DNA from 4 places in the Neobacillus sp. OS1-32 genome. Region 4 is predicted to be linked to each of the others. Evidence: riboswitches for the same ligand, from Rfam matches in the RefSeq annotation. Region 4 holds a riboswitch; each other region holds the start of a gene.
The links. Region 4 has a riboswitch for S-adenosylmethionine ahead of RCG24_RS20335 (O-acetylhomoserine aminocarboxypropyltransferase/cysteine synthase family protein). Riboswitches for the same ligand answer to the same signal wherever they lie in the genome.

Region 1 (3,125 bases), 1.0 Mb from region 4:
ATAATACCCCCAAACCAATGGATTCCGCTGTAATTTGCGGAAGCTTCACCTTCCTGATATTTACTGTTCTTCTCACATAGGGTATCGCGATATTTAGTTTAGACTGATCATGAGTCTTTTCCATGGATCTCTCCCTAAACAAACTGTTAGCAAAAATTACAATCTTTATTTTTCCCGGAGTGACCTTATTTTATTAATGAGCTAATAAGGTCTTTTTTTGTGTAGTCCAGTATATTTGCAGCCTTTCACTAACTTTTGAGTTCCCACACGGAAGGGGACGTACGGACCAAAATAAGGGAATGCTGGCGGATAACCGAAAAGCAAAGGGACAATATGGTAGATGGTATGCCCCAATTGAACACTATGAGGATGAATCGGTTGATTCCACGGTCCAAACATCGGCGGAGGGTAACCTAAGTACATGGGGCCATTTGTTCCGGTAATAATCGTATGCATCCTATCACCAACTACGTTTTTCACATTGTACGTTCTAGTGAACGAAAAGAGCATGGTTTTTTGTAGAACCGCTAGATCCGTCATCGAATTACTCTGTTAAAAGCCAGTGATTAGTTAGAACTTTCTAGTTTTAAAAGCCTTTGTTTAAGTTTTAAAAAAATTTTTAATGAAAGGCTGGTAATCAATTTTTCGTTGTTATATAATTGTATTAATTTATAAAACGTGTTATATAACAAATTTTAAGAAGGAGCAGAAAATATGGTTAAAACAGACTCAATTGCGCGAAGAATTATGGGCTGGAAATTAAATCGCTGGGATCGCTGGTACGACTATGAAAAGGGGATTTTCATACAAGATACTGAATTCCAACCGGAGCAAAACCTTAACCATGCGTTGCAAATTGTGGATCGTTTGGAACAGTTGGGTTATACCTATACGGTTAAAGGGACTTCAAGGGTTTGCTTTAATGAAATTTGCGCAACTGGAGAAAACTTAGCCCAAGCGATCACCAATGCTGCCTATACCATCATCGAACATCATTCCATTCCTGACACGACAAGAATGTGGCAGAAATTATGCTAAAATTGTAATAGATATATTGGGATAATTGTAGTACAATAATAATAATTAAATAGTTATCTAGAGTGGCTGAGAGAACTGGCTCAATGACGTCACAGCAACCTGCAGAACGTAAGGTGCTCCCACCAGCAAAGCAATAGACTGCTTTGGATGATAAAACGGCTTTTACCCCCTTTTGGATCCAATGCAGAAGGGGGTTTTATTTTTTAAAACGGAAGGGGAAAGCGAACGTGAATATTAACGGCTATGCAAGGACCTTAAAGGCGCGGGATTTGAATGTCGAAAAATTTCTGTTGTATGTTGCCGAATGTATTGAGCGGCAGCTAAAGGAATGGGATCAACAGTATGAGGTACTGGTCATGAAACTGCAAGACTATCAACTGATTGTAAAATATGGGGAGCGGGATTATAGTGTAAAACTGTCGGAGGAGGAGGCTTTCTTACTGCAGAAAACGAGCCCATACCGTCTCGACCAAGAGATTTGGAAGGGCTTAGAAAAGCAAGGTCTGGAAATTAAAAAGGGTTTTGGCAATTATATTGAGGCGGTTTTATAGCAGAACAATGTGAAAGATCCATTTTTTAAAAGTTTTGTATTGTCATAGTGTTGTCGAAGTGCTAAGATAATAAAGAAAATTTTCCTTTAATTCTGGTCCAGAGAGGCCAAAAAGGGCGAAAGTAATGATCGTATATATGAAACTGTATGTATGAATGCCCTTTTGTTCTATCGGATCAAAGGGCATTTTATTTTTGCCCGAATTCTTTAAATCATAGTCCTGAGAGGCTTGGAAGGAGACTGACAAAAGTGGATTATCAGAAAAAAACTGTTGTAGCATCAGTAGCAGGGTTAACGTTAGAGGGTATGGACATCATGTTTATTTCCTTTGCGATGTCGATGATCATTGCGGAATTTCATTTGGACATGGCAACGGGCGGTCTAATTTCTTCAATTACGAACTTAGGGATGCTGTTTGGAGGAATTATCTTCGGAATCTTAGCTGATAAATTTGGCAGGGTAAAGGTGTTCACGTATACCGTTTTATTATTTGCCATCGGTACAGCGTTAACCGGATTAGCAACAAATGTAGAGCAAGTTTATATTTTTCGGTTTATTGCCGGCTTGGGAGCGGGCGGCGAATATGGAATCGGGATGACATTGGTTGCCGAAGCATGGCCAAAGAATAAGCAGGGACGGGCCTCTTCTTATGTAAGTATCGGTGCCCAATTCGGGGTGATTCTCGCGGCTCTTTTAAGTGCCATCCTTTTACCGCTATGGGGCTGGAGAGGATTATTCTTCGTCGGAATTGTTCCGGTTATATTCGCCTTCTTTGTCCGGAAAAATTTAAATGAATCACCTGAATGGCTGGCAGCTCAAAGAGAAAAACAGCATGTGAAAAAGCAAGGTAGTGTCAAGGAGTTATTTTCCAGCCCAAGAATAGCCTTTACGACCGTCGCCTTAGCGGTGATGGCCACGGTGCAAATTGCCGGCTATAACGGCTTAATGATCTGGCTGCCGTCGATCCTCCAGAAATCACAAGGACTTTCGGTTTCAGGTTCGGCCCTTTGGACGATTAGTACGGCTGTTGGGATGATTGCCGGGATGTTAACATTCGGACAAATTATCGACCGACTGGGAATGAAGAAAGCATTCGGTATCTTCCTTTTTGCTTCAGCCGGGGCGGTATACTTGTACTCCTTTGCGACTGGAGCAGCCGGGGTGTTAATTGGCGGAGCGGTCGTCGGATTTTTCTCGAACGGAATGTTTGCCGGCTACGGTGCTTTAATCAGTCATTATTATCCAGTCGAAGTTCGCAGCACCGCGACCAACAGTATTTTCAACTTTGGCCGGGCATTGGGTGGACTATCACCAATTCTGGTAGGATTCATCTTACAACATGCTAACGTTACCGTCGCCATGACCTACCTCGCTATCCTATACTGCATCTCCTTTATCGCCATGCTAAGTCTGGGAAAAGGGGAAGTCGAGGAGAAGAAGCCTATTAAAACATTAACAGAAGCGATATAAAAGAATCGCTACCAGGCACCATGTGATTTTTCACTTGGTGCCTTCCTCTTTTTATATTTAAAAATGA
Region 2 (3,125 bases), 220 kb from region 4:
GAAAGTTGCTTCCGGAGTGGTGACACCGCGCTCAGTGCCGGCAAGCTTTGAGGTATAACCGCTTAAGAAATGGTACATGGCCTGTTCTTTCGTTAATTTTGCAATAGGCGGCAGCACGCCGAAGGCATCAGCAGTTAAAAACACGATTGTATGTGGATGACCGGCAATACTAGGAATGACACTATTATCAATGTTTTCAAGTGGATAGGCAGCCCTTGTATTTTCCGTTAAGGTATTGTCGTCGTAATCGGCAATCCTTGATTCTTGGTTGACGATGACGTTTTCCAAGACAGTTCCAAAGCGAATGGCATCAAAGATTTGCGGTTCTTTTTCATGCGAAAGATTGATACATTTAGCATAGCAGCCGCCTTCAATATTAAAGACGCCATGGGACGACCAGCCGTGTTCATCGTCACCAATTAGCTTCCGATTCGGATCGGCTGACAGCGTTGTCTTTCCAGTTCCGGATAATCCAAAGAATAAGGCAACGTCACCTTCTTGACCAACATTTGCCGAGCAGTGCATGGAAAAAATATTCTTTTCAGGAAGTAAGAAATTCATAATCGAGAAGATCGACTTTTTCATTTCTCCTGCATACTCAGTCCCGCCAATAAGAACAATTCGGCGCTCAAACGATATAATAATAAAGGTTTCCGAATTGGTTCCATCTACTGCAGGATCCGCTTTAAAATTAGGAGCAGCGATGACAGTGAATTGGGCATCATGCGCTAAAAGCTCATCCTCTGTCGGACGAATGAACAATTGATGAACGAAAAGATTATGCCAAGCCAATTCATTAATCACTTGAATCGGCAATCTCGATTTTTTATCTGCACCGGCAAATCCTTTGAATACAAATACATCTTCCTTCTGTCTTAAATACTGAAGGACTTTATGATAAAGATTTGTAAATACTTCCTCAGAGATAGGTTGGTTTGTTGAACCCCAGTCAATTTTATCTTTCGTTGATTTTTCTACAACAATAAATTTGTCTTTTGGAGAACGGCCTGTATATTTGCCGGTGGAGACACGTACTGCACCGGTTGAGGTCAACGTTCCTTCGTTTCGCGCCAAGATTTTTTCAACCAATTGGGGTACAGATAATTGCATTTGAACGTTCTTTTCTTTCAGTAACTGATTAAGTTCGTTTGGAACGTGAACAGAGTTCATGGATCGGACCTTCCTTTTCTTGTTTTTAACGAAAAAATTGTCTTTAAATAGTATAACACAATTAAATGATTAGTCTATACTAATTATGTGAAAAAATTATGTCATCTTCCACTTTATACTATTCATTGAAAGAAAAAAAAGGAAGAACAATTTATTATTAGAGCAATAGATTGAAAAATATTGACATTGTTTCCAGTAGTACGTTATGATTATATTTTGAACGGATACTCTCTTATCCCGAGCTGGTGGAGGGACGGGCCCAATGAAACCCAGCAACCTGCAACGAAGAAAATGTTTTTTTTCTATGCATTTTCTAGGCAAAGGTGCTAACCCAGATGCAAGGCTTGACCTTGAACGATAAGAGCGAAAGGAATGAATTTAGTGTATTTTAACCTTTCCTCATTGATGGAAAGGTTTTTTGTTTTTAAGAAATTATTGGGGATAATGGTTCTTCTTAATAAATTTCCCATTTTTATTTCATACTACAAAGGGAATGAGTTCCGTTTAAATTAGAGGTTCAATATATTGTCAGCAACAGGCCATGTAGATAACCTCATTTATTTCATTAATATAGGAGGAATTCAGATGCCAACAAGACGCCACTTGTTTACATCCGAATCAGTAACTGAAGGTCATCCTGATAAGATCTGTGACCAAATTTCTGATTCAATTTTAGATGCAATTTTAGCCCAAGACCCTAATGCCCGTGTTGCTGCTGAAACATCGGTAACCACTGGTCTAGTGCTTGTAGCCGGGGAAATTACCACATCTACATATGTAGATATTCCCAAGATTGTTCGGGAAACGATTAAGGAAATTGGCTATAATCGTGCCAAATATGGCTTTGATGCGGAAACATGTGCAGTGTTAACCTCCATCGACGAGCAGTCGCCCGATATTGCCATGGGTGTCAACCAAGCACTTGAAGCCCGCGAAGGGAACATGACGGATGAAGAAATCGAGGCAATTGGGGCAGGAGATCAGGGGTTAATGTTTGGTTTCGCCTGCAACGAAACGAAGGAACTGATGCCGCTGCCGATTTCGCTTGCGCATAAGCTTGCCCGCAGGTTAGCAGAAGTACGAAAAGAAGATATTCTTCCGTATCTGCGTCCTGATGGGAAAACACAGGTTACTGTTGAATATGACGAAAACAATCAGCCGGTCCGGATTGATACAATTGTCGTGTCAACCCAGCACCATCCTGAGATTTCTTTGGAGCAAATTCAGCGCAACATAAAAGAATATGTCATCAATCCGGTTGTTCCAAAAGAACTTATTGATGACAATACGAAATATTTCATTAACCCAACAGGACGTTTTGTGATTGGCGGTCCACAGGGAGATGCCGGCTTAACTGGTCGGAAAATTATTGTTGATACGTATGGAGGCTATGCCCGCCATGGCGGTGGTGCTTTCTCTGGGAAAGATCCGACCAAGGTAGACCGCTCTGCCGCCTACGCGGCCCGCTATGTAGCAAAAAATATTGTGGCCGCTGGCCTTGCCGATAAATGTGAAGTTCAGCTGGCCTACGCAATCGGGGTTGCCAGACCAGTTTCAATTTCAATTGATACGTTTGGAACCGGAAAAGTAAGTGAGGACGTCTTAGTTAATCTAGTCAGTCAAAACTTTGATCTTCGTCCGGCAGGCATTATTAAAATGCTGGATTTACGCCGTCCGATTTATAAGAAAACAGCCGCTTATGGACATTTTGGCCGTACAGATATTGACCTCCCTTGGGAGCGGACAGATAAAGCGGAAACACTGCGCCAACAGGCAGAAAATCGTTGATCCTCAGTGGGAGTTGCAAATAAACTGTAACTCCCATTTTTTATTTTTCGTCTAATTCTTTGTTTAGCGGTTTAAACCAATGTTTATCCAGCAGCAGCGAACTGAAAAATGGTAAGGCCATAAATTTCCTTATACTCACAGTGCCATTTTGCGAAAAAAAGTGGTAG
Region 3 (3,125 bases), 2.0 Mb from region 4:
GATTGAAGATGTCCAACTCTCGATCATCAAGCAGGCGAAGGAGAATATTGAAACACTAATTCCGGGCTATACCCATTTGCAGCGGGCCCAGCCGGTTTCTTTCGCTCATCACTTAATGGCGTATTTTTGGATGTTTGAACGAGATAAGGAAAGATTGCTGGATTCTTTGAAACGGATTAATTGGCTGCCGTTAGGCTCTGGCGCCCTGGCCGGGACCACCTTTCCAATTAATCGCGAAAAGGTCGCGGAATTATTAGGATTTGAAACGATTTATCCAAATAGTATGGATGCTGTCAGCGACCGTGATTTTATTTTAGAATTTTTGTCGATTGGTTCGATTATTATGACCCATATTTCACGCTTGTCAGAGGAAATGGTCCTTTGGTCAAGCCAGGAATTTCAATTTATTGAACTGGACGATTCCTTTTGCACCGGTTCGAGCATCATGCCGCAAAAGAAAAATCCGGACGTACCGGAGCTTTTGCGGGGAAAAACAGGGCGCACGTATGGCAATTTAATTGGTTTACTCACTGTATTAAAGGGCCTTCCGCTTGCTTATAATAAGGATTTGCAAGAGGACAAAGAAGGTATGTTCGATACGGTAGAGACGCTGGAAGGCTCCCTGAAGCTATTAGCACCAATGATCGAAACGATGACCGTCCATAAAGAGGTAATGCGCAAGGCGATCAACACTGACTTTTCCAATGCTACGGATATTGCCGATTACCTTGTTCGCAAAGGTCTGCCGTTTCGCGAGGCCCATGAGGTGATTGGAAAAATTGTCCTTTATTCAATTCAGTCCAACAAATTCTTGCTCGATTTAACCATCGAGGAATATAAGCAATTTAGCGATTTATTTGAAGAGGATATTTATCAGGTACTGGCTCCGGAACAAGTTGTCGCCGTTCGCAATAGCTTTGGCGGGACAGCACCAGAACAAGTGAAGCAGCAAATTCAATTAGCCGAGCAAAAACTGCATAAATAAACAAAATCAAACCCGCTCAATTTTGGCGGGTTTGATTTTGTGCAAGTATAATCGAAACCCTGCAAAGATTCCAAAAAACGATTAAAAGATTCACTCCGCAATTGCTTCTCTTTCAAAAAGAAACTATTGACATTGGTGGCAGATTGAGCTAATATTTTCTTTAATTATTGGAAAATTTATAAAAGTTCATATAAAACTCTTATCCAGAGCGGCGGAGGGACTAGGCCCAATGAAGCCCGGCAACCTTCAAGGTGATCCTTGAAAAGGTGCTAATTCCTGCAGATCTTAAGGATCTGAAAGATAAGAGAGGATTACCAGACCTCTTCTTATCGAAGAGGTTTTTATTTTTGAAGTGGGGTGAGGAATGGTGTCTGTTATTAAGGTAGCGATATTAGGATTCGGAACGGTGGGTGAAGGGGTTTACCGGACGATTCAATCTCATGCGCAAGAATTTACAGCTGTTCTCGGGAAAAAGGTTGAAGTCACGGCAATACTTGTAAAAAACATCCAAAAGGAAAGGAATATTCGTGAAGGTGTGCTTCTGACAACGAATTTTGAGGAAATTCTTCGGCTGCCCCAGCTTGATGTTGTAATTGAAGCCATCGTCGACAAGGAACCCACCTTTACTTATTTGAAACAAGCAATTGGCAAGGGGTGCCACATCATAACGGCTAACAAAGAAATGTTTGCGCACCATGGAAAAGAATTACTTGATCTAGCAAAGGAAAACGGTGTTTCTGTCGGCTATGAAGCAACCGTGGCCGGAGGAATTCCCGTCATTCAAACCCTTAGGCAGCTCTTAAACATTAATCGTGTATCACAAATTCAGGGAATTTTAAATGGCACTTCTAACTTCATTTTGTCCGAAATGCGTGAAAAAAAGCAGTCATTTGCTGAAAGTTTGCGCCAGGCTCAAGCAAAAGGTTATGCAGAAGCTGATCCCACTAATGATATTGAGGGTTTCGATGCCTTTTACAAGGCGATGATACTCAGCAGGATTGCTTTCGGAGAAGAGCCCGATTGGCAGACGGTTGAACGTCAGGGAATAACTGCGATCACAAGCGAGTTAATAGAGGCAGCAGAAAAATTAAAGCTGCGGTTTAAACATGTAGCCAGTATAAGCAAGGAAGACGAACAGATCATTGCGTCTGTAAAACCGATCCTGGTGGGCGACGAGAATCCCTTCTATCACGTGGAAGGTGTCGAGAATGCGGTAAATGTGCATTCCGATATTGTTGGCAGAATCACGCTGCAGGGCCCGGGAGCCGGCATGTATCCAACAGCAAGTGCGATGATTGAAGATTTGGTCTATGTTTGTCAAAGTAAACTTAACAGCCGGCAAAATATTAAGAAAACTGCTGATTGGCGAGGGCGGATGAGGAGGAAACAAAAAGACTACTGGTTGCTTCAAGGTTTTGTTGAAAAAACGAAACATCCTGAAATTACCTGGCTTGATGAGGTTACTGACAACATTTTTATCATCGAAGCTGGCAAGGAGGATTTAAAGGGCTTGGCTGTTCGGCAACCGGAGATTTGTTATTTTCAGATTCTTGGTGATGGAAAATTGCCCATTTTAAATAAACCCACAGCAACAGTGATTTAATCACTCGAAAACACAGCAAATGGAAGCATCCAAATGGCAGGATGCTTTTTCTTTTTCCAGATAAATACCCACAAACAAGCCTATGTAAAGTACAAACTGAGAATGTTCACAATTTTATCAAATATCCAACATTAATATGTTAAGAAAATGTGAAAACGGTTGTTTTTCAATAGTCCTCAAGGTATATTATAAGTGTAGCGAAGGTAGTGATAAAAATCACAAGCCTTCACTATAAGAAACAGCTAGCTGATTACCATTATCAAAAATAAAATCATTTGGAGATGATTGTAATGAAATGGTACAAAACGCCTATTGCAGCAGTTGTATGGACAGTTTTACGGATTTATCTTGGCTATCAGTGGATAACAGCAGGATTTGAAAAAATAACTGGTGGATTTGACGCAGGAGGCTTCCTCAAAGGGGCGCTTGCCAATGCAACTGGTGAACACCCGGCAGTGCAAGCATGGTATGCAGACTTTTTACAACAGTTCGCGATTCCAAACGTTGATATTTTTAATGTATTAATTCCTTGGGGAG
Region 4 (3,125 bases):
CTGTTAAAACGGTATCGGAACTTTACTCCCCTATCAGCGGTAAAGTGGTTGAGGTAAACGAAGAGTTAAATGACAGCCCTGAATTTGTCAATGAGTCACCATATGAAAAAGCTTGGATGATTGTAGTTGAATTATCAAACAGCAGCGAGCTTGATGAACTGATGACGGCTGAACAATATGAAGAATTAATAAAAGAAGACTAGTTTTTCGGAGAAAGGGCACCTGATGGGGTGCTTTTTCTTTGGGTGATATTTCCACGTTACCTGCATGAGGAATGGGAAAACTAGGTTGAAGGCAAAAAACTATTTTAAAATTGACAATCATGATATTGTTAACATACATAGTTGAAGCATACTTCATGGTATTAGAATATGTTAACAGTAAACCACTTCTGCCAGGTGATGGATGATGAATGATTCGTATGTTGACAAAGTTCTTATTGTCGAAGGAAAATCGGATAAAGATAGGGTAAAGCGGATTGTCAAGGAACCCGTTGAAATTATTTGTACTAACGGGACGATTAGTCATACAAAATTGGAAGAATGGATTGAATTCCTCGATGACAAGGATGTCTATATCCTTGTGGATGCGGACGAGGCCGGTGAACGGCTCCGCAAGCTATTTAAGCGTGAATTTCCTAATGCAGAGCATTTATATATAGACCGGATGTACCGCGAAGTCGCAACAGCCCCGGTGCATCATTTGGCGACTGTTTTATTGGGCGCTAATATTGATGTTTATACAGAGTTTTTAGAAATGGGATAATGGCTTATGAATGAATGGAACCGTGATGATTTATCATTATTTTTAAATCAGCGAGGAACGGGGGTAGTGTATTTTTACACACCATTGTGCGGCACTTGCCAGCTCGCCGGAAAAATGCTGGGGGTGGTGGAACACCTCGTCGAAATAGAAATGGGAAAAATGAATCTTAATTATTATTCGGATCTTGCTGAGAAATGGGTGATCGAGAGTGTCCCCTGCTTGCTGCTAATTCGGAACGGGGAAATCGTTGATACCATTTACGCCTTCCACTCGGTCCCATTTCTTTTGGAAAAAATAAATAAAGAGTTAATACAAGCAGATGCTTAAGAAGTGTCTGCTTTTTGTATGTGGTCATTTCGGTTTTAATCAATAATCCGGACAACTCACGGTGAAATAGTGAATGCCGAAAAGAATGAATACACTCAGCACATATTTCGAAAAAACGACATATTTTTCAGGACTTCAGCAGAAAAGGTCGAGTGAAGATGAAAGGATTTCCGGTTTCCATTCCGAATATGTAAGTAGGAGTAATGAACCGGAGTGATAGATGATGATCGAAATCGTGAACCACTTTATCGAGGCATTGAAAAATCAAGAATATCTTCATGCCATTATTCAGCAGGCTGATTTCCGGATAAACCTGGCTGCTGACGGCCAGGTGATCCAACTGGTATTTTATAATGGTGAAATCACTGTAGAAAAGGAAATATCCGACAGCCTTACAAGATTTGAGATTTCCGGCAGTCAACCGGCGATCGCGCAGCTGTTGGAGGGCAAGGAAAGACTGAGATTATTGGAACGGAATGGATGTTTAAAGGTTGTGGCCCCATTGAGAATGGTATTGCTGCTCGAGTCCATATTTTACTTAACAAGGCCCGATCACTATTTAGAAAAAATAATTTAATCAAACCTATTGACTCGGAATTAAACTTCGGGTAAGATATTTTTAAAATATTCTACCAATAAACACAATTCAATAAAGATTCTTATCACGAGCGGCGGAGGGAACTGGTCCAATGATGCCCGGCAACCGGTTATAAACACGGTGCTACATCCAGCAGAGCGGCTTGCTCTGAAAGATAAGAAGAGTCCCCTCTCTTCTTATGAAGCGGGGGTTTCTTTATAAATTGTGACAAAAGGAGCGAGTGTCGAATGGCTGAGAATCAAAAAAAATATCGTTTTGAAACATTAAGTGTACATGGTGGCTTATCACCAGACCCGGTAACGGGGGCTCGGGCAGTTCCGATCTATCAAAATAATGCCTATCAATTTAAAAACACGGAACATGCCGCAAATCTGTTTGCTTTAGCAGAACCAGGTTATATCTATACCAGGATTCACAATCCAACGACAACTGTTTTTGAAGACAGAGTGGCCCTGCTGGAAGGTGGCGTCGGCGCACTGGCGGTTGCTAGTGGAATGGCGGCGATTACTCTGGCGATTTTAAATATTGCCGAAGCTGGTGATGAAATTGTCTCGGCATCCACTCTATACGGCGGCACCTACAACTTATTTGCTGTGACACTCCCGAAATACGGCATTGATGTGAAATTTGTTGATCCGAAAGATCCGGAAAACTTCCGTGCTGCGATCACGGAAAAAACAAAAGCGGTGTTTGCTGAAACGATCGGAAATCCCAGCTTAACTATTTTGGATATTGAAAAAGTGGCCAAGATTGCCCACGAGGCTGGTGTGCCGCTTATCATTGATAATACGTTTGCGACCCCATACCTCTGCCGGCCAATCGAGCATGGTGCCGATATTGTCGTCCACTCTGCGACAAAATGGCTGTTAGGCAACGGGACAACGACGGGCGGCATTATTGTCGACGGCGGTACGTTTGATTGGAATTCACCGAGGTTCCCGGGCTTCACGACACCAGATGACAGCTATCATGGCCTTGTTTATGCCGAGGCCATCGGGGCCGCTGCCTATATCGTTAAAGCCCGTGTTCAACTGTTGCGTGACCTAGGACCGGCTCTTAGCCCGCAAAATGCCTTTCAATTTGTGCTCGGCCTTGAGACTCTTCATGTCCGGATGAAAGAACATGTGGCTAATACCGAAAAGGTGGTCGAATATTTAACGAACCATCCTGCTGTCGAATGGGTCTCCTATCCGGGGCATCCGTCACATCCTGATTATCAACTGGCTCAGAAATACCTCCCAAAAGGGGCAGGCTCAATGGTTGTTTTCGGCATTAAAGGCGGCAAACAGGCCGGGGCAACCTTAATTAATTCGATCAAAATCTGGGCCCATGTAGCAAACGTTGGGGATGCTAAGAGTTTGATCATCCATCCGGCCAGCACGACTCACCAGCAGCTGGACGCAGAAGGATTAAAGGCAGCCGGCGTTTCGGAGGA

Region 1: another riboswitch for S-adenosylmethionine. It lies ahead of RCG24_RS04535 (hypothetical protein); the one in region 4 lies ahead of RCG24_RS20335 (O-acetylhomoserine aminocarboxypropyltransferase/cysteine synthase family protein).
Region 2: another riboswitch for S-adenosylmethionine. It lies ahead of metK (methionine adenosyltransferase); the one in region 4 lies ahead of RCG24_RS20335 (O-acetylhomoserine aminocarboxypropyltransferase/cysteine synthase family protein).
Region 3: another riboswitch for S-adenosylmethionine. It lies ahead of RCG24_RS10760 (homoserine dehydrogenase); the one in region 4 lies ahead of RCG24_RS20335 (O-acetylhomoserine aminocarboxypropyltransferase/cysteine synthase family protein).

What each region holds. Positions count from the first base shown of each region.
Region 1 covers NZ_CP133263.1:862,895-866,019, forward strand. The annotation lists gene RCG24_RS04525 (YoaK family protein) at 1-124, opposite strand, end outside; gene RCG24_RS04530 (BC1872 family protein) at 715-1,038, shown strand; SAM riboswitch class I at 1,089-1,195, shown strand; gene RCG24_RS04535 (hypothetical protein) at 1,266-1,589, shown strand; gene RCG24_RS04540 (MFS transporter) at 1,838-3,058, shown strand; gene RCG24_RS04545 (helix-turn-helix domain-containing protein) at 3,116-3,125, opposite strand, start outside.
Region 2 covers NZ_CP133263.1:37,712-40,836, forward strand. The annotation lists gene pckA (phosphoenolpyruvate carboxykinase (ATP)) at 1-1,170, opposite strand, end outside; SAM riboswitch class I at 1,400-1,534, shown strand; gene metK (methionine adenosyltransferase) at 1,756-2,958, shown strand.
Region 3 covers NZ_CP133263.1:2,111,701-2,114,825, reverse strand. The annotation lists gene argH (argininosuccinate lyase) at 1-985, shown strand, start outside; SAM riboswitch class I at 1,182-1,292, shown strand; gene RCG24_RS10760 (homoserine dehydrogenase) at 1,350-2,588, shown strand; gene RCG24_RS10755 (DoxX family protein) at 2,879-3,125, shown strand, end outside.
Region 4 covers NZ_CP133263.1:4,160,841-4,163,965, forward strand. The annotation lists gene gcvH (glycine cleavage system protein GcvH) at 1-203, shown strand, start outside; gene RCG24_RS20320 (toprim domain-containing protein) at 409-765, shown strand; gene RCG24_RS20325 (thioredoxin family protein) at 772-1,092, shown strand; gene RCG24_RS20330 (SCP2 sterol-binding domain-containing protein) at 1,313-1,669, shown strand; SAM riboswitch class I at 1,749-1,851, shown strand; gene RCG24_RS20335 (O-acetylhomoserine aminocarboxypropyltransferase/cysteine synthase family protein) at 1,918-3,125, shown strand, end outside.